DNA from 3 places in the Cellulosimicrobium sp. PMB13 genome. Region 3 is predicted to be linked to each of the others. Evidence: riboswitches for the same ligand, from Rfam matches in the RefSeq annotation. Region 3 holds a riboswitch; each other region holds the start of a gene.

Region 1 (6,402 bases), 160 kb from region 3:
TCGTGCGCGGCCTCGACCCGGCGGCGACGACCCCCGCGTGGATGCAGCGCCGCCTCACGGCGTCGGGCATGCGGCCCATCTCGCTCGCGGTCGACGTGACGAACTACGTCATGCTCGACCTCGGCCAGCCGCTGCACGCCTACGACCTCACGCAGGTCGCCGGCCCGATCGTGGTCCGCCGCGCGCAGCCGGCGGAACGGCTCGTCACGCTCGACGACGTCGACCGTGCGCTCGACGCCGAGGACCTCCTCATCACGGACTCGCCCGACGGCGCCCGCGGCTCGCGGGTCCTCGGCCTCGCGGGCGTCATGGGCGGGGCGTCCTCGGAGGTCGGCCCGACGACGACGGACGTGCTCGTCGAGGCGGCGCACTTCGACCCCGTCTCGGTCGCGCGCACGTCGCGCCGGCACAAGCTCTCCAGCGAGGCCGCGAAGCGGTTCGAGCGCGGCGTCGACCCGCGCCTGCCCGCGGTCGCCGCACAGCGCGTCGTCGACCTGCTCGTCGAGCACGGCGGCGGGACCGCCGACCCGGCGGTCTCGGACCTCGACCGCGTGCCCGCCCCGGCCTCCGTGCGCCTGCTCGTCTCGGAGCCGGAGCGGCTCGTCGGCGTGCCCTACTCGGTCGAGCAGATCGTGGGCACGCTGGGCGCGCTGGGCTGCGCCGTCGCGGACGACGTGTCGTCCGGCGGCGGGCCCGACGCGCTCGTGGTCACGCCCCCGTCGTGGCGTCCCGACCTCACCGGCTCGGCGGAGCTGGTCGAGGAGGTCGCGCGGCTCGTCGGCTACGACGAGATCCCGTCGGTGCTGCCGAAGGCACCCGGCGGTCGTGGCCTGACCCGCGAGCAGGCGGTCCGCCGCTCGGTCGCCCGCGCGCTCGCCGCGGCGGGCTTCGTCGAGACGCTCAGCTACCCGTTCGTCGGGACCTCCGAGCTCGATGCGCTGCGCCTGCCCGCCGACGACGAGCGCCGTCGTGCGCTGCGACTGGTCAACCCGCTCGCGGACGACCGGCCGCTGATGCGCACCGACCTGCTCACGACGCTCCTGGAGACGGCGCGCCGCAACGTCGGTCGCGGGATGACGGACCTCGCGGTGTTCGAGACCGGGCTCGTGACGCGTCCGCGCGTCGGCGCCCCGGCCGCGCCCTCGCTCCCGCCGGGCGTGCGCCCGACGGACGACGAGCTCGCGGCGCTCGCGGCCGCGGTGCCGGACCAGCCGCGCCACGTGGCAGGAGTGCTCGTCGGCCGGCGCGAGCGCGCCGGCTGGTGGGGCGAGGGGCGTGCCGCCGACTGGACGGACGCGCTCGACGCCGCCCGGCTCGTCGCCGAGCACGTCGGTGTCGAGGTCGTCGTGACCGCCGACCCCGATCGTGCCCCGTGGCACCCGGGCCGCTGCGCTCGCCTCGCGCTCGCCGACGGGACGGTCGTCGGGCACGCGGGCGAGCTGCACCCGAAGGCGCTCGAGAACCTCGGGCTGCCCGCGCGGTCGGTCGCGTTCGAGGTCGACCTCTCCGCGCTGCTCGCCGGGTCGAGCGCTGAGCCGCTCGTCGCGGCGCCCGTCTCGACGTTCCCCGCCGCGAAGGAGGACCTCGCGTTCGTCGTGGCCGACGACGTCACCGCCGAGGCGCTGCGCTCCGCGGTCGCCGCCGGCGCGGGCGAGCTCCTCGAGGACCTCACGCTGTTCGACGTCTTCACGGGCGAGCAGGTGGGTGAGGGGCGCAAGTCGCTCGCGTTCTCGCTCCGGCTGCGGGCCGCCGACCGGACGCTCACGGCCGACGACGTCGCGCGCGTCCGCGCGGGTGCGGTCGAGGCGGCGCGCGAGCGCGTCGGGGCGGAGCTGCGGGCATGAGCACCGGCACCCGCGCCGACGCGGGCGTGGCGGGGAAGCCCGTCGCGCCCGCGCGCACGGCGCTGGTCACCGGGGCGTCGCGCGGCATCGGCCGGGCGATCGCCGTCGGTCTGACCGCCGCGGGGCTCGACGTCGCGCTGCTGGCCCGCGATGCCGCGCGGCTGCAGGACGTGGCGGACGAGGTCACGGCCGCGGGCGGTGGCCGCGCCGTCGTCGTGACGGCCGACGTCACCGACGCCGGGGCGGTGGCCGCGGCCGTCGCAGCAGCCGAGGCGGAGATCGGCGGGATCGACCTGCTCGTCAACAACGCGGGCCGGGTCGACGCCGAGGTGCCGCTGTGGGAGGCGGACCCCGACGAGTGGTGGGCGATCCTCGAGACGAACGTCCGCGGGCCGTTCCTGCTCGCGCGCACCGTGGTCCCGGGCATGATCGCGCGGGGCGGCGGCCGCGTCGTCGACCTCAACAGCGGCGCGGGCTCGCACGACATGGTCGGTGCGAGCGCGTACAACGCGAGCAAGACGGCGCTCCTGCGCCTCGGCGCGAACCTGCACCGCTCGGGGTACGACCGGGGGCTGCGCACGTTCGAGGTCGCGCCCGGCGTCGTGCAGACGGACATGACGGGCTCGATGGTCATGCACCAGGGACGCACGGAGTGGACCCCGGTCGAGCGCACGGTCGAGATGGTCGTCGCGATCGCCGGGGGCGGGCTCGACGCGTTCTCCGGGTCGTTCGTCCGCGTCACGCACGACTCGCCCGCCTCGCTGCAGGCCGCGCTCGACGACGCCGCCCGGGACGAGCGTGTGGTGCCCGGCCCGGACGGTCGCCGGCTGCGCGTGACGCGCTGGGGCGACGACGACCCGATGCCCGGCGAGCTGCCCGCCCGCTGACGGCTGTACGCAAGGTCACCCACGGATTAGTTGAATGTTCACCTAACAATCCGGGATGCTCTTCTGGACACTCGACCAACACCGTGCCATTCGACGCGGTCGCGGCTCGACAGGACCTCCGGAGGGCGACGGATGACCAGCACACGACCGGTGCGGCAGTGGAACGGGATGACCGTCCCCGACGCGGGCACGTACGTCCTCGACGAGGCGCACAAGCGCGTCGGGTTCGCCGGGCAGCACATGATGGTCTCGCCCGTGCGCGGCGAGTTCACGAGGGCGAGCGCGACGATCCTCGTCGGGGAGGACCCGCTCGCTTCGGCCGTGTCAGCGAGCATCGACTCCGCGAGCCTCACGACGCACAACGCCGACCGGGACGTGCACCTGCACAGCGCCGACTTCCTCGACGTCGAGACCTACCCGACGCTCGATTTCCGCAGCACCGGCGTCCGCTGGCAGGGGAGCCAGGACGACGCCATCCTCGCGTGGGCGCGGCTGCGCAACCGGTCGCCGGAGCGCGCCACCGTCGCGACGGAGCGCACCGCTCCGGCCGAGGCCGGGCACTTCGTCGTGAGCGGCCTGCTGACGATCCGCGACGTCACCCACCCGATCGACCTGAGGATGCGCTACGGCGGCGCGCGTCGCGACCCGTACGGACGCGACATCTTCGGCTTCCACGCCACGGGCGAGTTCGACCGCGAGGACTACGGACTCGTCTGGAACGTGATCCTCGAGACCGGCGGGTTCCTCGTCGGCAAGAAGGTGTCGCTCGAGATCGCGGGCGAGGCGATCCACCAGGAGTGAGGACGGACGGCGCGTCGCGACGGCGTGCCGCACCGCTAGCATGAGCGGACCGACACGGGGTGCCCTGGGACAGGGCTGAGATCACACCCGTCGAACCTGATCTAGCTCGTACTAGCGAAGGGATGTCCGGCGATGACGCTCGCCTCCACGACCTCACCTGCCCCGCGGCCCTCGCGTCCGCGCGTCCTCTCGGTCGCCGGGACGGACCCGACCGGCGGTGCGGGCATCCAGGCCGACCTCAAGGCGTTCTGCGCGCACGGCGCGTACGGCATGGCGGTGACGACCGCGCTCGTCGCGCAGAACACGCACGGCGTCCGGTCCGTGCACGTCCCGGGTCCGGTGTTCCTGCGCGAGCAGCTCGACGCGGTCTCCGACGACGTCCAGATCGACGCGGTGAAGATCGGGATGGTGGCGGACGCCGCGAACGCGCGCGAGATCGCGTCGTGGCTCGACGACCTCGGTGCCTTCCGCCGTGGCGCCGGGGAGCGCGCCCCGTACGTCGTGCTCGACCCGGTCATGGTCGCCACCTCGGGCCACCGCCTGCTGGACGCCGGCGCCGAGCAGGGAGTGCGCGACCTCGCGGCGCGCGCCGACGTCGTCACGCCGAACCTGCCCGAGCTCGCCGTCCTCGCCGGGACGCCGGTCGCGACGACGTGGGACGAGGCGCTCGGGCAGGCGCGCGCGTTCGTCGCGGCGAGCGGGACGGCGGTCCTGCTCAAGGGCGGGCACCTCACCGGCGCGACGTCACCCGACGCCCTCGTGGAGCCCGGCTCTGCGGACGGCGGCGCGGGTCGCGTGACGACGTTCGACGCCGAACGCGTCGACACGCCGCACACGCACGGCACCGGGTGCTCGCTCTCCGCGGCGCTCGCGGCGCTGCGCCCGCAGCGCGCGGGCTGGCCGGAGGCGGCGCGCGACGCGAAGGAGTGGCTCACCGGGGCGCTGCGCGCAGGGGTAGCGCTGCAGGTCGGGTCGGGACGCGGACCGGTCGACCACCTGTACGCGACCTCACCGGTCGACGTGCCGGTCGAGGTGCAGGCTGCCGGCTCCGCCGCGTCTCAGGCGCGCGCGACCTCGGTCCCGGTCGGGTAGACGCACTCCGTGCCGGGCGGCCACCACCGCCAGCGTGAGTCGACCTGGCTCGCGGCGACCCCCTCCGGCCGTTCGGCGACGCACCGGTCCTCGCCCTGCCGGACGCCGACCGTCAGGTAGTACACGACGAGCACCCCGGTGAACAGGACGGCCAGCACCGTCACCGCCCGGCGCAGCGCGGGGGAGGGGCCGCCGTCGGACCCGTCCTCCTCCCCGGGCCGCGCCGGGACCCAGTCCCAGCTCATGCCTCCTGCTCCGGGGTGCCCGACGCCGCGGCGTCGGGCACGAGCAGCACCTTGCCCGTGGTGGCGCGCCCCTCGAGCGCGCGGTGCGCCTCGGCGGCCTCGGCGAGCGGGAAGGTGGCCCCGACCCGCACCCGCAGCGTGCCGCCGGCGACAGCGCCGAGCACCTCCGTCGCCCGTTCGACGAGCTCGGAGCGCGTCGCCGTGTGGTCGGCCAGCTTCGGTCGTGTGAGGAAGACCGACCCCGCGGCGTTGAGCCGCTGCGGGTCGACGGGCGGCACCTGGCCGGAGGACCCGCCGAACAGCACGAGCGTCGCCCGGCGGCGCAGCGACGCGAGGGACGCGTCGAACGTGTCCTTGCCGACCGAGTCGTACACCGCGGCGACACCCTCACCACCGGTGAGACCATGCACGATCTCGGGGAGGTCGTGCGACAGGTCCCCGAGCGCGGTGTACTCGATCACGTGCTCGGCGCCCGCGCCGCGCGACAGCTCGGCCTTCTCCGGCGTCGAGACCGTCGAGATCACGTGCCCACCGCGAGCCACGATCATCTGGGTGAGGAGCAGCCCGACCCCGCCGGCGCCCGCGTGCACGAGGACGCGGTCACCGGGACGCACCGGGTACGACGACGTGCACAGGTAGTGCGCCGTGAGGCCCTGCAGCGCGACGGCGGTCGCGTCCTCGAACGTCACGGCGTCGGGCACGGGCAGCGCCTCGCGCGCCGCGACGACCACGAGGTCCGCATACGAGCCCGGCGCCTCCGTCCACACGACGCGGTCGCCCACGGCGAAGTCCTCGACTCCCTCGCCGACCGCCACCACCTCGCCCGCACCCTCGCTGCCCACGACGTGCGGGTACTCCATCGCGTACACGCCTGAGCGCTTGTACGTGTCGATGAAGTTGACCCCCGCGACCGCCGCACGGACGAGGAGCTGCCCCGGTCCCGGCGTCGGGTCGGGCAGCTCGCGGTACTCAAGGACGTCAGGGCCACCCGCCTCGCGGGCCACGATCGCGTGCATGAGGCCCAGCCTAGGCGGGGCGTGGGCTCGGCTCGGGTCAGGGCCCTCGTGGGTGCGTCGGGTGGGCGGATCTCGTGGTCGGGCTGGGTGGCCGGGGCGGCTGACGTGCTCGGGCTGCCGCGCCGTCACCACGGCCCGTCGGCTCGCCTTCTAGGAGCGCGGCTCTGACGCCCTTCGCACATCACCCGCCCCGCCCGGCGCCGTCTCGCCTCGGGTGTCCCTCGCCTCACGACGTCCGACCCGGTCGCGATCGCCGGCGGGACCGCGCGGTGCGGAGTGGTGACGGGCAGGACGAGCGGTGGGGTCGGGCCGTGCGCGAAGGGCGTAGAAGCGCGCGCGAGGACGTGAGGTGGCAGACCACGGTGACGGCGCGCCAGCCCGAGCGCACGGGGCGACTCCTCCGCGGGCGCAACCAGAACGCGCCAGCCCGAGCGCACGGTGCGAGTCCTCCGCGGGCGCAGCCAGAGCGCGCCCGCACGAGCGCACGGCGCGATGTATAACTATGTATAGTGATGCA
Region 2 (6,402 bases), 870 kb from region 3:
CACCGGCAGCGAGGCGCCCCGACTCCACGGCGAGCCGCATCGCGTGGGCCATGCGGACGGGGTCGGCGGCGCGCGTGACCGCGGTGGCGAGCAGCACGCCGTCGCATCCGAGCTCCATCGCGAGCGCGGCATCGGACGCGGTCCCGATCCCCGCGTCGAGGATCACCGGCACGCGCGCCGAGGCCGCGATCGCGTCGATGTTGCGCGGGTTGAGGATGCCCAGCCCGGTGCCGATCGGCGCGCCGAGCGGCATGACGGCCGCGCAGCCGACGTCCTCGAGCCGCCGCGCGACGATCGGGTCGTCGTTGGTGTACGGCAGCACGACGAACCCGTCCCGCACGAGCTGCTCCGCCGCCTCGACGAGCCCGATCGGGTCGGGCAGGAGCGTGACGTCGTCGGCGATCACCTCGAGCTTGACCCACTCGGTCCCGCACGCCTCGCGCGCGAGGTGCGCCGTGAGCACCGCCTCGCGGACCGAGAAGCAGCCCGCGGTGTTGGGCAGGGCCCTGATGCCGAGGCGGTCGAGCAGTCCCCAGATCCCGGCGTCGGCCGGGTCGCCGCCCGCCCGGACCGCGACGCGCCGCATCGCGACGGTCGTCAGCGCGGTCCCGGAGGCGACGAGCGCGTCCTCCAGCGTGAGGAGGTTCGCCGCGCCGCCGGTGCCCATGACGAGCCGCGAGCCGATCGCCGTCCCGGCGACGACCAGGGGGTCGTGCAGCGCGCCGGCCCGTTCCTCGACCCCCGGGTCCGGGGTGCCCGGGGCCGAGGTGCCCGACGCCGCGACGTCCGTCGGCAGGACCGGGTCGGCCGGGTGCGTGGTACCGGTGGCGTGCATGCACATCTCCTTCAGCCGCCCTGGACGGCGGTGACGATCTCGACGCGGTCGCCGGGCGCGACCACGGTGCTCGACCACGTGCCGCGCGGCACGACCGCGTCGTTGATCGCGACGGCGACGCCCTGCGGCGACCCGTCGGTCACGTAGGCCGGGACGAGCGCGGCGACGAGGTCCTCGACGCCGGTGGTCGCGTCGAGCGGGAACTGCTCGCCGTTGACGAGCGCGGTCGGTGCGGGGGTGGGGGACACGAGGGTCATCCTCTCCGGGTGGAAGGGGTCGTCGACGGGGTGCCGTGACGCGCGGTGTAGGTGCCGAACCCCGGGTTGTGTGCGGTTCCAGCCTGTGATCAGCCCATAGCTCGGGGTTCGGCACCGACGGCACCCGGGGTAACGGGGGTACCGATGGCACCCGGGGCAGCGAGGGCACCGACTGCGCGGGCGGGGCGGACCGGGGCGTCGGTGAAGCGGTCGGGATGCGCTGCGGCGAGGGCTGCCGCGGCGTCGGCGGCCAGGGGCTCGCCCGTCAGGCCCGCGACGACGGCCTCGGCGGTGAGCGGCGCGAGCAGGACGCCGTTGCGGCCGTGCCCGGCGGCGACGTGCAGGCCCGGGACGTGCGTGGCGCCGATCAGCGGCAGGTTGTCCGGCGTCGCGGGGCGGGCGCGCGGCGTGACGTCGACGATCGCGGCCTCGTCGATCCCGGGCAGCAGCGCGCGGGCGTCGCGCAGCAGCGCGAACACCCCGCCGGCGGTCGCGCGACGGTCGTCGGGGTTCTCCTCGGTCGTCGCACCGATCACGATCTCGCGATGCCCGGCGTAGCCGTGGCCCTGCCCGTCGGGGACCGGGTCGCGCGGCACGACGTACACGGGCCGACCCTGCACGACGCCGCGCACGACGTGCTCGAGCGCGAGATCAGGCCCCGCGTCGAGACGCAGCGTCTGGCCCTTGACCGGGCGGACCGGCACGACGACGCCCGGCACGCCCGACGCCAGCGCACCGGACTCCCAGCCCGCTGCGAGCACGACGGCACCGGCGCGGTGGAGCCGGCCCGCGTCGTCGTGCACGCCCGTGACCCTCCCCGCCGCGTCGAGCGCGAGGTGGGTGGCCCGGGCGCGCACGACGGCGGAGCCCGGCCCGAGCCTGTGACCCGCACCGGGTGCGGCAGCACCGCGCACTGCGAGCGCTCCGAGCAGCGCGGCGTGCGTCGCACGCGGGTCGACGGCGTGTTCGTGCGGCGCCCACGCGGCGCCCGCGACGCGCTGCCCGAGGTGCGGCTCGCGCCGCCGGGCGTCGGCCAGCGTGAGCTCCTGCGAGTCGAGGCCGTGCGCGGCGTGCAGCGCGAGCACGCGGCGCAGGAGCGCGAGGTCGTCGGTGTCGTACGCGACCGTGAGCGTCCCGGCGGTGCGCAGGCCGACGTCCGTCCCCGTCGCGCGCTCGAGGTCGACGGCGAACCCCGGCCACGCGCGCGCCGCCGCCAGGTGGAGTGTGAGGGCGTCGTCCTCGCCGAAGTCGGCCTCCGTGACGGGTGCCAGCATCCCCGCCGCGGCGTGCGTCGCGCCGTCGCCGGGGGAGGGGTCGAGCACGGTGACGGTCAGGCCCGCGCACGCGGCGCGCCAGGCCACGGCGAGACCCACGATCCCGCCGCCGACGACCACGACGTCGCGCGCGCCGTCGGGCAGGTCGGCCTCTGCGTCCACGGCCAGAGCCGGACGGACGGCGGCGTGCAGGGGGTCCATGTGCGCTCCCTTCGCTGGCATGACCCAGATCAGGTTCGACGGTCGGCTCCTACGCCCTCTCAGCCCCGTGCGGGGCTCCCGTGCTCTCGGCCACAGTACCGGCCGTGGCGGCGCGCCCGCCCCTACACTCCGACGGATGAGCACCGAGACCTCCGTCACCCCGGGCACCGCGGCCCGCGACCGCCTCGCCGCCGCCCGGCTGTACCTGTGCACCGACGCGCGCGAGGAGCGCGGCGACCTCGAGGGCTTCCTGCACGCGGCGCTCGCGGGCGGGGTCGACGTCGTCCAGCTCCGGGACAAGTCGCTCGACGTCGCGCGCGAGCTCGAGCTCCAGGAGCTCGTGGCGCGCGTCGCGGACGAGCACGGCGCGCTGTGGGCGGTCAACGACCGGGCCGACGTCGCGGGCCTGACGGCGGCGCCCGTGGTGCACATGGGGCAGCGCGACCTGCCGGTCGGGGCGGTCCGCTCGCTGCTCGGGGCGACGCCCGTCCTCGGTCGCTCGACGCACTCGGCCGAGCAGGCCGCCGCCGCGGAGGCCGACCCGGAGGTCGACTACTTCTGCGTCGGGCCGTTGTGGGCGACACCGACGAAGCCCGGTCGAGCGGCGGTCGGGCTCGACCTGCTGCGCGACGTCGCCGGGACCCGCCCCACGACGCCGTGGTTCGCCATCGGCGGGATCGACGCCGGGCGGCTGGACGCCGTGCTGGACGCAGGCGCGACGCGCGTCGTCGTGGTGCGGGCGATCACGGAGGCCTCGGACCCCGAGACCGCGGCGCGGGCGCTGCGCGAGCGGATCGAGGAGCGGGCCGGCGCCTGAGGCGGTGTGCCGGACGAGCGCTGCGCGGCGACTATCCTGGACCGGTGACGTCTCCCGCCACCACCCCTGACCACCCCACCACGGCGCAGGTCGCCTCGACGCCGCGCCCTGTGCTCGTCGTCGACTTCGGCGCCCAGTACGCGCAGCTCATCGCGCGCCGCGTGCGCGAGGCCAAGGTGTACTCCGAGATCGTGCCGCACACCTTCACCGTCGAGCAGATGCTCGCGAAGGACCCGGCCGCGATCATCCTGTCCGGGGGGCCGTCGTCGGTCTACGCGGCCGGCGCGCCGTTCGTCGACCCGGCGCTGTTCGAGGCCGGCGTGCCGGTCATGGGCATCTGCTACGGCTTCCAGGCGATGGCCGCGGCGCTCGGCGGCGACGTCGCCCAGACCGGCCAGCGCGAGTACGGCGGCACCGAGGTTTCGGTCTGCGAGGCCGGTGTGCTCCTCGCCGACACCCCCGAGAACCAGACCACGTGGATGAGCCACGGCGACGCGGTGCACCGCGCGCCCGAGGGCTTCGAGGTCCTGGCGACGTCGTCGGGGTCGCCCGTCGCCGCGTTCGAGGACCGGGCGCGTCGGCTGTTCGGCGTGCAGTGGCACCCGGAGGTCAAGCACTCCGCGCACGGGCAGACCGTGCTGGAGCACTTCCTGTACGACGGCGCGGGCCTGGCCCCCGAGTGGACTCCCGGCAACGTCATCGCGGACCAGGTCGCAGCGATCCGCGCCCAGGTCGGCGACGCCCGCGTGATCTGCGGCCTGTCCGGCGGCGTCGACTCGTCCGTCGCGGCCGCGCTCGTGCAGAAGGCCGTCGGCGACCAGCTCACGTGCGTGTTCGTCGACCACGGCCTTCTGCGTGCCGGCGAGGCCGAGCAGGTCGAGCGCGACTTCGTCGCGTCGACGGGCGTCAACCTCGTGGTGGTCGACGCGAAGCAGCGGTTCCTCACCGCGCTCGCGGGCCACAGCGACCCGGAGACCAAGCGCAAGATCATCGGCCGCGAGTTCATCCGCGTGTTCGAGGACGCCGCGCGCGACATCGTCGCCGACGCCGGAGCGCACGGGGAAGAGGTCAAGTTCCTCGTGCAGGGCACGCTCTACCCCGACGTCGTCGAGTCCGGCGGCGGCGAGGGCGCGGCGAACATCAAGAGCCACCACAACGTCGGCGGCCTGCCCGACGACCTGCAGTTCTCGCTCGTCGAGCCGCTGCGCACGCTGTTCAAGGACGAGGTCCGTGCCGTCGGGCTCGAGCTCGGCGTGCCCGAGGAGATCGTCTGGCGCCAGCCCTTCCCCGGCCCCGGGCTCGGCATCCGCATCGTCGGCGAGGTCACGGCCGAGCGTCTCGAGACGCTGCGCGCCGCCGACCAGATCGCGCGCGAGGAGCTCACCAAGGCCGGCCTCGACCGCGAGATCTGGCAGTGCCCCGTCGTGCTGCTGGCCGACGTGCGGTCGGTCGGCGTTCAGGGCGACGGCCGTACCTACGGTCACCCGATCGTGCTGCGTCCGGTGTCCTCCGAGGACGCCATGACGGCGGACTGGACCCGTCTGCCCTACGACGTGCTGTCCGTCATCTCGACGCGCATCACGAACGAGGTGAACGAGGTCAACCGGGTCGTGCTCGACGTCACGAGCAAGCCGCCGGGCACCATCGAGTGGGAGTGATCCCGGCGGCGTCCAGCCGTTCTTCCTACGCCCGTGCCGCGATCTCCGCGGCGCGGGCGTAGGCGTTCTCGACGTCGGCGAGGACGCGAGGCCAGCCCGCCGACGACGGGACGTCGCGGTTGTGCGCGACGATGCGGTCGAGCAGGTCGTCCTCGGTGACCAGGCGGACGAGCGCGTCGGTGAACTCCGCGTCGTCGTCGGCGAGGAGGGCGTCGACGCCGTCGGTGAGCCGCTCCGCGACACCGGACTGAGACCGCGTCACGACGACGAGCCCCGCGGCCTGGCCCTCCAGCGCGGCGATGCCGAACGCCTCCTCGACCGCGGGGGCGGCGAACACGTCGGCACGCGCGTAGAGGCGCTTGAGCTCGGTCGCGGTGAGGCGGCCGGGGAGCGAGACGACGCCGCGCAGGTCGTGCTCGGCGACGAACCGGCGGGCGGTGTCGAGCTCCGGACCGTCGCCCGCGATCGTGGCGTGGAGCGCGCCGTCGGGCACGCGGGCCGCGGCGTCCCGGACGACCTCGAGGAGCGGGAGCACGCGCTTGCGCGGGGCGAAGCGTGTCGCCGCGACGACGTGGACGGCGGACCCCTCCATGCGCTCGCCGCGCTCGGTCCGCGGGATGCGCCACGCGTCGAGGTCGAGCCCGTTGTGCAGGACGGCGACCTCGCCGTGGTCGCCCACGATGCGACGCAGCGGAGCCGCCGTCAGCTCGCTCACGGCAGACCACAGGACGGGCCAGCGCGACCACCGCACGACGCGGTCGAGCGCGGCGAACGCCCGTTCCGCGCCGCCCCAGACCGAGTGGACGGTCAGCACCGCGGGCAGACCCGCCCGGACGACCGTCCGCAGCGACGCCTGCGTGGACGGGGTCAGGACGCCCATGTGCAGGTGCACGACGTCGGGCCTCGCCTCGCGCAGCAGGCGCGCCACGTGGTGGGGGGCGCGGGGATGCACCGGGTAGCCGCCCGGGAACCGGGCCGCGAGGCGGTGCACGGTGACACCCTCGTCGACCTCGGCGGTGACACCGTGCGCGCCCGGACGCGAGGGCGTCGTGCAGATCACCGCGACGTCGTGCCCCGCGGACGCCTGCTGCTGCGCGAGGCGCGCCACCTGGGTCTCGATACCGCCGAGCAGGGGCAGGTAGCAGTCGGTGACGTGGGTGATGCGCACCCCGGAATCCTCCCACCCGGCCTCTCGCCCCGACGACACGCGCACCGACCTGCGGCGACACGCGCCGTCTGCGCGGGCACAACGCGTCCCTGGTCGCTACGGTGGTCTCGAAATGGGTGGTTCGACCGTCCCGCGGCGGCCACGCCTCGCGGGCGGGGGCGCGCCGGACGGGCCAGGTGGGTCCTGACGAAG
Region 3 (6,402 bases):
CGGCTTGAGATGCAGCGGGAGCACGGTGACGCCGGTGGCACCCGCGTCCTTGACCGCGTCGAGGAGGTCGGTGAGCGCGCGCGTGGAGTCCGTGAGCCACGGGAGCACGGGGGCGACCATGACCCCGCACGGCAGCCCGGCCTCGCGGATCGCGCGGATCAGGTCGAGGCGTGCCCGGGGGCTGGGCGTCCCGGGCTCGACGGACGCCTGGAGGTCGGGGTCGAGCAGCGCGAGCGACACCCCGATCCCGACCTCGACGCGTGACGCCGCGTCGACGAGCAGCGGCAGGTCGCGGCGCAGCAGCGTGCCCTTGGTGAGGATCGACAGCGGCGTGCCGGAGTCCGCGAGCGCCGAGACGATCCCCGGCATGAGCCGGTACCGGCCCTCCGCGCGCTGGTAGGGGTCGGTGTTCGTCCCGAGCGCGACGGGCTCGTGCGTCCACGTCCGCTTGGCCAGCTCGGCGCGCAGCACCTCGTCGACGTTGACCTTGACGACGACCTCGCGGTCGAAGTCGTCGCCCGCGTCGAGGTCGAGGTACTGGTGGGTGGGGCGCGCGAAGCAGTTGTGCGAGACGACTCCGGCCGCGACGAAGTCGCGCGTTCCCGTCGTGATGTCGACGAGCTCGACGAGGTCGTCCGCGCCGCCGAGCGCCTCGAGCGACTCGACGCGCAGGGCGTCGCCGCCGGTGACGTCCCGCCCGAGGAGGGGCGAGGCGCCGGGACCCTCGTCCGCCGCAGCCGTGGCGGCGAGGTCCCGCAACCCGCTCCGTCCCGGGCCGACGAGGACGTCCCCGAGCGCGAGGTGGGCGCGGTGGCCCGCGCCGGCGACCACGTGGCGCCAGCCCCGCTCGGTGAGGAAGCGGTGGTCGGCGCTCGCGACGAGCCGGGTACCGTCGGCGAGCGTCACCCGGTAGGCGCGCTTGCGCGTGGTCCAGCGGTCGAGCACGCGGGTGCGGACGTACCGCCGGTAGGCGCCGTGCGCCTGGGTGCCGACGATCTCGTCACCCACCTGGAGCTCGCCGGCGGGCCGCTGCGTCCCGTCGGCGAGGAGCACCGGTGTCTGCGGGCTCAGGCAGTACGAGCAGGCGTGGCTGCACCCGCGGTACGGGTTGACCGTCCAGCGGAACGGCATGCGCGACATCGCGGGCACCTTCGACAGCGCGCTCTTCGCCGTCACCTCGTGGAACGTGATCCCCGCGAACTCGGGCGTGCGCACGCTGCGCACGAGGCCCACGCGCTCCAGCCCCGGGAGCGCGCCGTCGTCCGCGCCGATCGCTTGTCCGTCCCACCTCACCCCCTGATTCGAACAGGTGTTCGAACTCGTGTCAAGGCGCCGGAGCGGACCCTCGGTCCCGCACGGGGGTCGGGCGCGGGTCGCGGCCCCCGAGCTCGGCCACGCGGTCCCAGACCCAGTCGGCCATCGACGGCGCGACGGCCTCTTCGGGGTACCCGGGGCGACGCCTGACCAGCGCTCCGAACGCGACGACCACGAGGTAGGCCCCGGCGTCGTCGGTCATCACCTGCTCCCCCGCCTCGTCCTCGGGCCAGTCCGGATGGGCCGCGGGGTCCGCCTCGATCTCCGTGCACAGGGCGACGACCTCCGCCGCCGACATCAGGCGGAACGGCTCGGCCTGACCCCACACAGCACCGGAGCCGGGCCGCTGACCGTCGTGCCAGGTCAGGAGCGCCTCGGCGGCCATCGCGCCGATGTGCTCGGTCTCCGCCTCGTCGCCGAACGACGCGCCGGGTCGCAGCGTCGCGCGCAGGTCCGCGGGCATCACCTGGTCCAGCGCGGCGAGAGCGGAGCGCAGGTCGGTGCCGAGCTCCTGGTCACGGAGCTCGCGCCACGCCGTCTCGAGCACCCCGGAGCGACGGATGTCCTCGAGGGTGTAACCCTCCGCGTCGGCGTTCTCGACGACTCCCTGCAGCGTCCGGGCGGTCCCCACCAGGTTCTGGAACAGGTCCTCGGTCGGGTTCTCCCGGAGGAGGCGCAGCCCGAGCCGCTCGGCGTCGTCGAAGCGGTACTGCAGGAGGTAGGCCCACCCCAGCATGAGCGCGACCCAGGGGCTCGCCGCCTCGGCCCGGATCGCCTCCTCGGCCGCGCGGACGAACCGGTCGACCGGCGCGTAGGTCCGCAGCAGGTGCACGGCGCGCTGCCCGAGCGCCCGGGGCAGCTCGTCCGGCGCCGTCCGCGCGCACCGCTCGACCGCGTCGTCGAGCTGGGACCAGCCGGACTCGTGCTCGCCGCCGAGCGCCAGTGCGGCCCCGAGCTCCATCCAGTCGTCCCACTGCTCGTGGTCCTCTCGCAGCACCGTGTTCGCCCACCGCAGCGCCTCGGGGTGGTCGTCCTCGGCGAACGCCAGGTGCCTCAGCGCGCGGGCCGCGTTGACGAACTGAGCGTCGCGACGCCCGGCGACGTCGAGGTAGAGGCGCCGGGCCGCGTCGGTCTCGCCACAGACCTCACGGTGGCTGCCGAGCAGCAGGGACACGCCGCTGCGCTCGGGCTGGGCGGCGAGCACCTGCAGCGCGAGCTCGGCGACCCGAGGATGCGTCGGCTGGGCCGCGAAGAGCTCCCAGGCGAGGTCCAGGCTCCGCTCGACCGCGTCGTCGACCTCGCTCACCGCGTCGCCTCGTCCGCCCACCCCTTGAGCACGGCGAGGTTCGCCAGCGGGACGTGGTGACCGATCCGCGGGTGGTCCAGCGTCACACCGACCACGCCGACGGCACCGAACGAGGCGAGATAGTCGATCGCCGCCGGCACCGGCACGCCGATCAGCGGCGCCTCGTCACCCTCCGCGCCGACCAGGCCCAGGGCACGAGCGGCCTCGCGCGCGCGAGCGGCGCTGCTGTAGAGACAGATCATCGGCCCCTGCGCCGACGCGACGCCGTAGGGACTGGGCCGGTCGGCGGAGCCTCGCGCGATGAAGAACCACGTCGTCAAGCGGGTCGTCTGCCGCCACAGCGCGATCTGCGCCGTCGTGTCGCCGGCGGGCGCTGCCCTGACCGCCTGGTCGAGGCGGTCCAGCTCGGCGACCAGCCCGGGGTCGTTGTCCTCGCTCATCGTGCTCCTTCGTCGTCGGAGATCTGGACCACCCCCGGCGTCCGGTCGCCCGGCCGGGGTCGTCCGCGACGCGCCCGCCCGAGCGCCGGTCGGTACCGACCGTCCCCGCGCGTCTCGCCGGTCGCACCCTCTCACACCGCTCGCCGAGGACCGGGCGACGCGTCCCGCACCGTGAGACGACGGGATTGTCCTCGCGAGGAGGAGGCCCTAGGGTCGGCCCGAACGCCCCCGGGGAGCGCACGAGCGCTGAGAGTGCCGGCCGGACATCCGTGTCCCACCGGCAGACCCGTGGAACCTGATCTGGTTCGTACCAGCGAAGGGAGCAGGGCCGACGTCACCGTCCCCTGCGCCCGCACGCGCCCGCACGGGTCCGCACGGCCGTGCAGCGGGGCACGTGCGCGCGCAGAGGGTCGGGACGCGCCGTCGTGCACCCGTCGCGGCCCGACGAAGGGACCCGCATGACCGAGCCCACCGCACGACCCACGACACGGCCCACCGCACGACCCACCGCACGACCCGTCACGCCCGGGCCAGGAGCGCCCCGACGGCGCCGCGGCCTGACGCTCCACGAGACCGTGCTCGTCGCGGTCCTCGGCGTCGTGTTCGGCTTCGTGTACTGGGCCTTCGTCCAGCTCTGGGCGCCGCTCCAGCTGGCGATGGGACCGCTCGCCGACCTCGCCGCGAACGTGCTCGCCGGCGCCTGGATCGTCGTCGGACCGCTCGCGACGTACATCGTGCGCAAGCCGGGCGTCGGGATCCTCACCGAGACGCTCGCCGCGCTCGTCGAGGTCGTGTTCCTCGCCTCGCCCGCCGGACCGCTCCTGCTGCTCGTCGGGCTCGTGCAGGGTGCGGGAGCCGAGCTGCCCTTCGCCCTCACGCGCTACCGCCGCTACGGGTGGTGGGTCTTCGTCGCGTCCGGCGTGAGCGCTGCTCTCGTCACGTACGCGTTCAACGCGGTCCGGTTCGGGTGGCTCGGGCAGGACTACGCGACGCTCCGGCTCGGCATCCAGGTCGTGTCGTGCGTGCTGCTGTGCGGGATCGCGGCGCGCCTGCTCGGCGACGCGCTCGCGCGCACCGGCGTCCTCGACGCGTTCGCGATCGAGTCGCGCCGTGGCTGAGACCGGCCGACGTCCAGCGGCACCGGGGACCGTGGCCGTACGGACGCGGAGCCTGTCCGTCGGCGTCGGTCACGACGGCGTCCCCGTCCTCGACGACGTGAGCGTGGACGTCGCCGAGGGGACCGGGCTGCTCGTCGTCGGACCGTCCGGGTGCGGCAAGTCGACGCTGCTGCGCGTGCTCACCGGCGTCGTCCCGCACACGCTGCCCGGCCACGTGACCGGCGACGTGGAGGTCGCGGGCCACGATCCGCGCGAGGTCGCCGTGGCGCGCCTGGCCGCGGACGTCGGTCTCGTGCAGCAGAGCCCCGGCGACCAGCTGTGCCTCGGCCGCGTCGAGGACGAGCTGCGCTTCGCTCTCGAGAACCGGGCCGCCGACCCCGCCACGATCGACGAGCGATCCGCGCACGCCCTCGCCGCGGTGGGGGCCACGCACCTGCGCGCACGGTCGACCCACGCGCTGTCCGGCGGCGAGGCGCAGCGCGTCGCGCTCGCCGCCGCGCTCGTCACCGATCCCGCGGTGCTCGTCCTGGACGAGCCCACCGCGCTCCTCGACCCCGCGGGCGCCCGCGAGGTCGGCGGCGTGGTCTCGCGGCTGGCCCACGGCTCCCTCCCCGCCGACGGCGCGGCGCGGCGCCGCACCGTCGTCGTGGTCGAGCACCGCCTCGACGAGCTCGGCGACCTGCCGGGCGCCACGCTCGTGCTCGACGACGCCGGACGCGTCGTCGCGCACGGCCCCACCCGCGTCGTGCTGCGCGAGCACGCGCAGCGGCTCGTGGAGCTCGGCTGCTGGCTCCCTCTCGACGTCGTGCTCGAGGCGGCCGGCGCACCCGGCCCCCTCGGCTCCGACGTCACCGACACCTGGCTCGTCGACCTCGCCGCCGCGTCGCCCACCGCCCCGTCGGCCGACGGCCCAGCACGCGTCGCGCTCCGTGCCCGCTCGTTCACGGTGACCCGGTCCGGGGCGCCGGTCGTGCACGACGTCGACCTCGACCTGCGCGCCGGTGAGGTGCTCGCCGTCGTCGGGCCCAACGGGAGCGGGAAGTCCACGCTGCTGCGCGGGCTCGCCGGGCTGGAACCGCGATCCGGCACGCTCACCGTGGCCGGACCGACGCCCGTCGCGATGGTCTTCCAGGACCCCGAGCACCAGCTCCTCGCGCGGACCGTCCGCGACGAGGTCGCCTGGTCACCGCGGCTCGCCGGCGTCCCGGACCTCGACGAGCGCGTCGCGCGGACGCTCGCGGCGTACGGGCTCGGCCACCTCGCCGACGCGAACCCGTTCCGCCTCTCCGGCGGCGAGCAGCGCCGGTTGTCCCTCGCGACCGCGACCGTGCTCGATCCCCCGGTCCTGCTCGCGGACGAGCCGACCTTCGGCCTCGACCGCGCCCAGGCCGACGCGTCCGGCCGCGTCCTGCGGGACCTCGCCGACCGCGGGGGCGCCGTCGCGCTCGTCACGCACGACCTGACCCTCGTCGCGCGGATCGCCGACCGCGTGGCCGTCGTCGTCGACGGCGAGGTCGTCGCGGACCGCGAGACGTCGGCCGTGCTCGCCGACGACGCGCTGTGCGCCGGTGGACGGCTCGCCCGGCCGCCGCTGCTCGAGTGGTGGGCGCGCACGGGACGCGGCCGGGGGGTCGGGCTGCGCGCGCTCGTCCGGGCGCTCGACGACGCCCTCGCCTCCGGCTCGCGGCCCGGCCGCGCCCGCGTCCCGGCGGTGCACGCATGAGCCCGCTCGCCCGGTGGAACCCGACCGTGAAGCTCGCGACGGTGCTCGCGCTGTCGACGGCGGCTCTGCTCGTGACGGACCCCGTGACGCCCGCGATCGGCTACGTCCTCGCCGTCGCCGCCCTCCTGGTGCTCGGGCGGGTGCCGCTGCGCGCGGTCGCCCTGGGCCACGTGCCGTTCCTGGCGTTCGCGGCGAGCCTGCTCGTGGTGAACGTCCTGACGCGCTCCGGCGGCGACGTGGTCGTCGTCGGCCCGGTCACCGTCGGCGCGACCGGCCTGACGATCGGCGCCTCGCTCGCGCTGCGCACGCTGTTCGTCGGCGTCCTGTCCCTGACGCTCGTGCTGACGACGGATCCCGTCCGCCTCATGACGAGCCTGCACCAGCACGCCCGGCTGCCCGCCACGTGGACCTTCGCCGTGCTCGCGGCGCACCGGCTGCTCGAGGAGCTTCCGGGCACGTGGCACACGATCCGGTGCGCGCAGGCGGTCCGGGACCCGCGCC

What was found. Region 3 has a riboswitch for thiamine pyrophosphate ahead of V5D56_RS13585 (ECF transporter S component). Riboswitches for the same ligand answer to the same signal wherever they lie in the genome.
Region 1: another riboswitch for thiamine pyrophosphate. It lies ahead of thiD (bifunctional hydroxymethylpyrimidine kinase/phosphomethylpyrimidine kinase); the one in region 3 lies ahead of V5D56_RS13585 (ECF transporter S component).
Region 2: another riboswitch for thiamine pyrophosphate. It lies ahead of thiO (glycine oxidase ThiO); the one in region 3 lies ahead of V5D56_RS13585 (ECF transporter S component).

The regions. Positions count from the first base shown of each region.
Region 1 is NZ_CP145910.1:2,854,499-2,860,900, forward strand. It holds gene pheT (phenylalanine--tRNA ligase subunit beta) at 1-1,844, shown strand, start outside; gene V5D56_RS12830 (SDR family oxidoreductase) at 1,841-2,731, shown strand; gene V5D56_RS12835 (YceI family protein) at 2,864-3,532, shown strand; TPP riboswitch at 3,578-3,672, shown strand; gene thiD (bifunctional hydroxymethylpyrimidine kinase/phosphomethylpyrimidine kinase) at 3,665-4,624, shown strand; gene V5D56_RS12845 (hypothetical protein) at 4,591-4,869, opposite strand; gene V5D56_RS12850 (quinone oxidoreductase family protein) at 4,866-5,885, opposite strand; gene argC (N-acetyl-gamma-glutamyl-phosphate reductase) at 6,398-6,402, shown strand, end outside.
Region 2 is NZ_CP145910.1:2,151,341-2,157,742, forward strand. It holds gene V5D56_RS09815 (thiazole synthase) at 1-835, opposite strand, end outside; gene thiS (sulfur carrier protein ThiS) at 847-1,083, opposite strand; gene thiO (glycine oxidase ThiO) at 1,182-2,567, opposite strand; TPP riboswitch at 2,557-2,659, opposite strand; gene thiE (thiamine phosphate synthase) at 2,704-3,384, shown strand; gene guaA (glutamine-hydrolyzing GMP synthase) at 3,429-5,042, shown strand; gene V5D56_RS09840 (glycosyltransferase family 4 protein) at 5,068-6,210, opposite strand.
Region 3 is NZ_CP145910.1:3,018,222-3,024,623, reverse strand. It holds gene V5D56_RS13600 (Rv2578c family radical SAM protein) at 1-1,293, opposite strand, end outside; gene V5D56_RS13595 (hypothetical protein) at 1,325-2,620, opposite strand; gene V5D56_RS13590 (hypothetical protein) at 2,617-3,060, opposite strand; TPP riboswitch at 3,280-3,401, shown strand; gene V5D56_RS13585 (ECF transporter S component) at 3,519-4,178, shown strand; gene V5D56_RS13580 (ABC transporter ATP-binding protein) at 4,171-5,901, shown strand; gene V5D56_RS13575 (energy-coupling factor transporter transmembrane component T family protein) at 5,898-6,402, shown strand, end outside.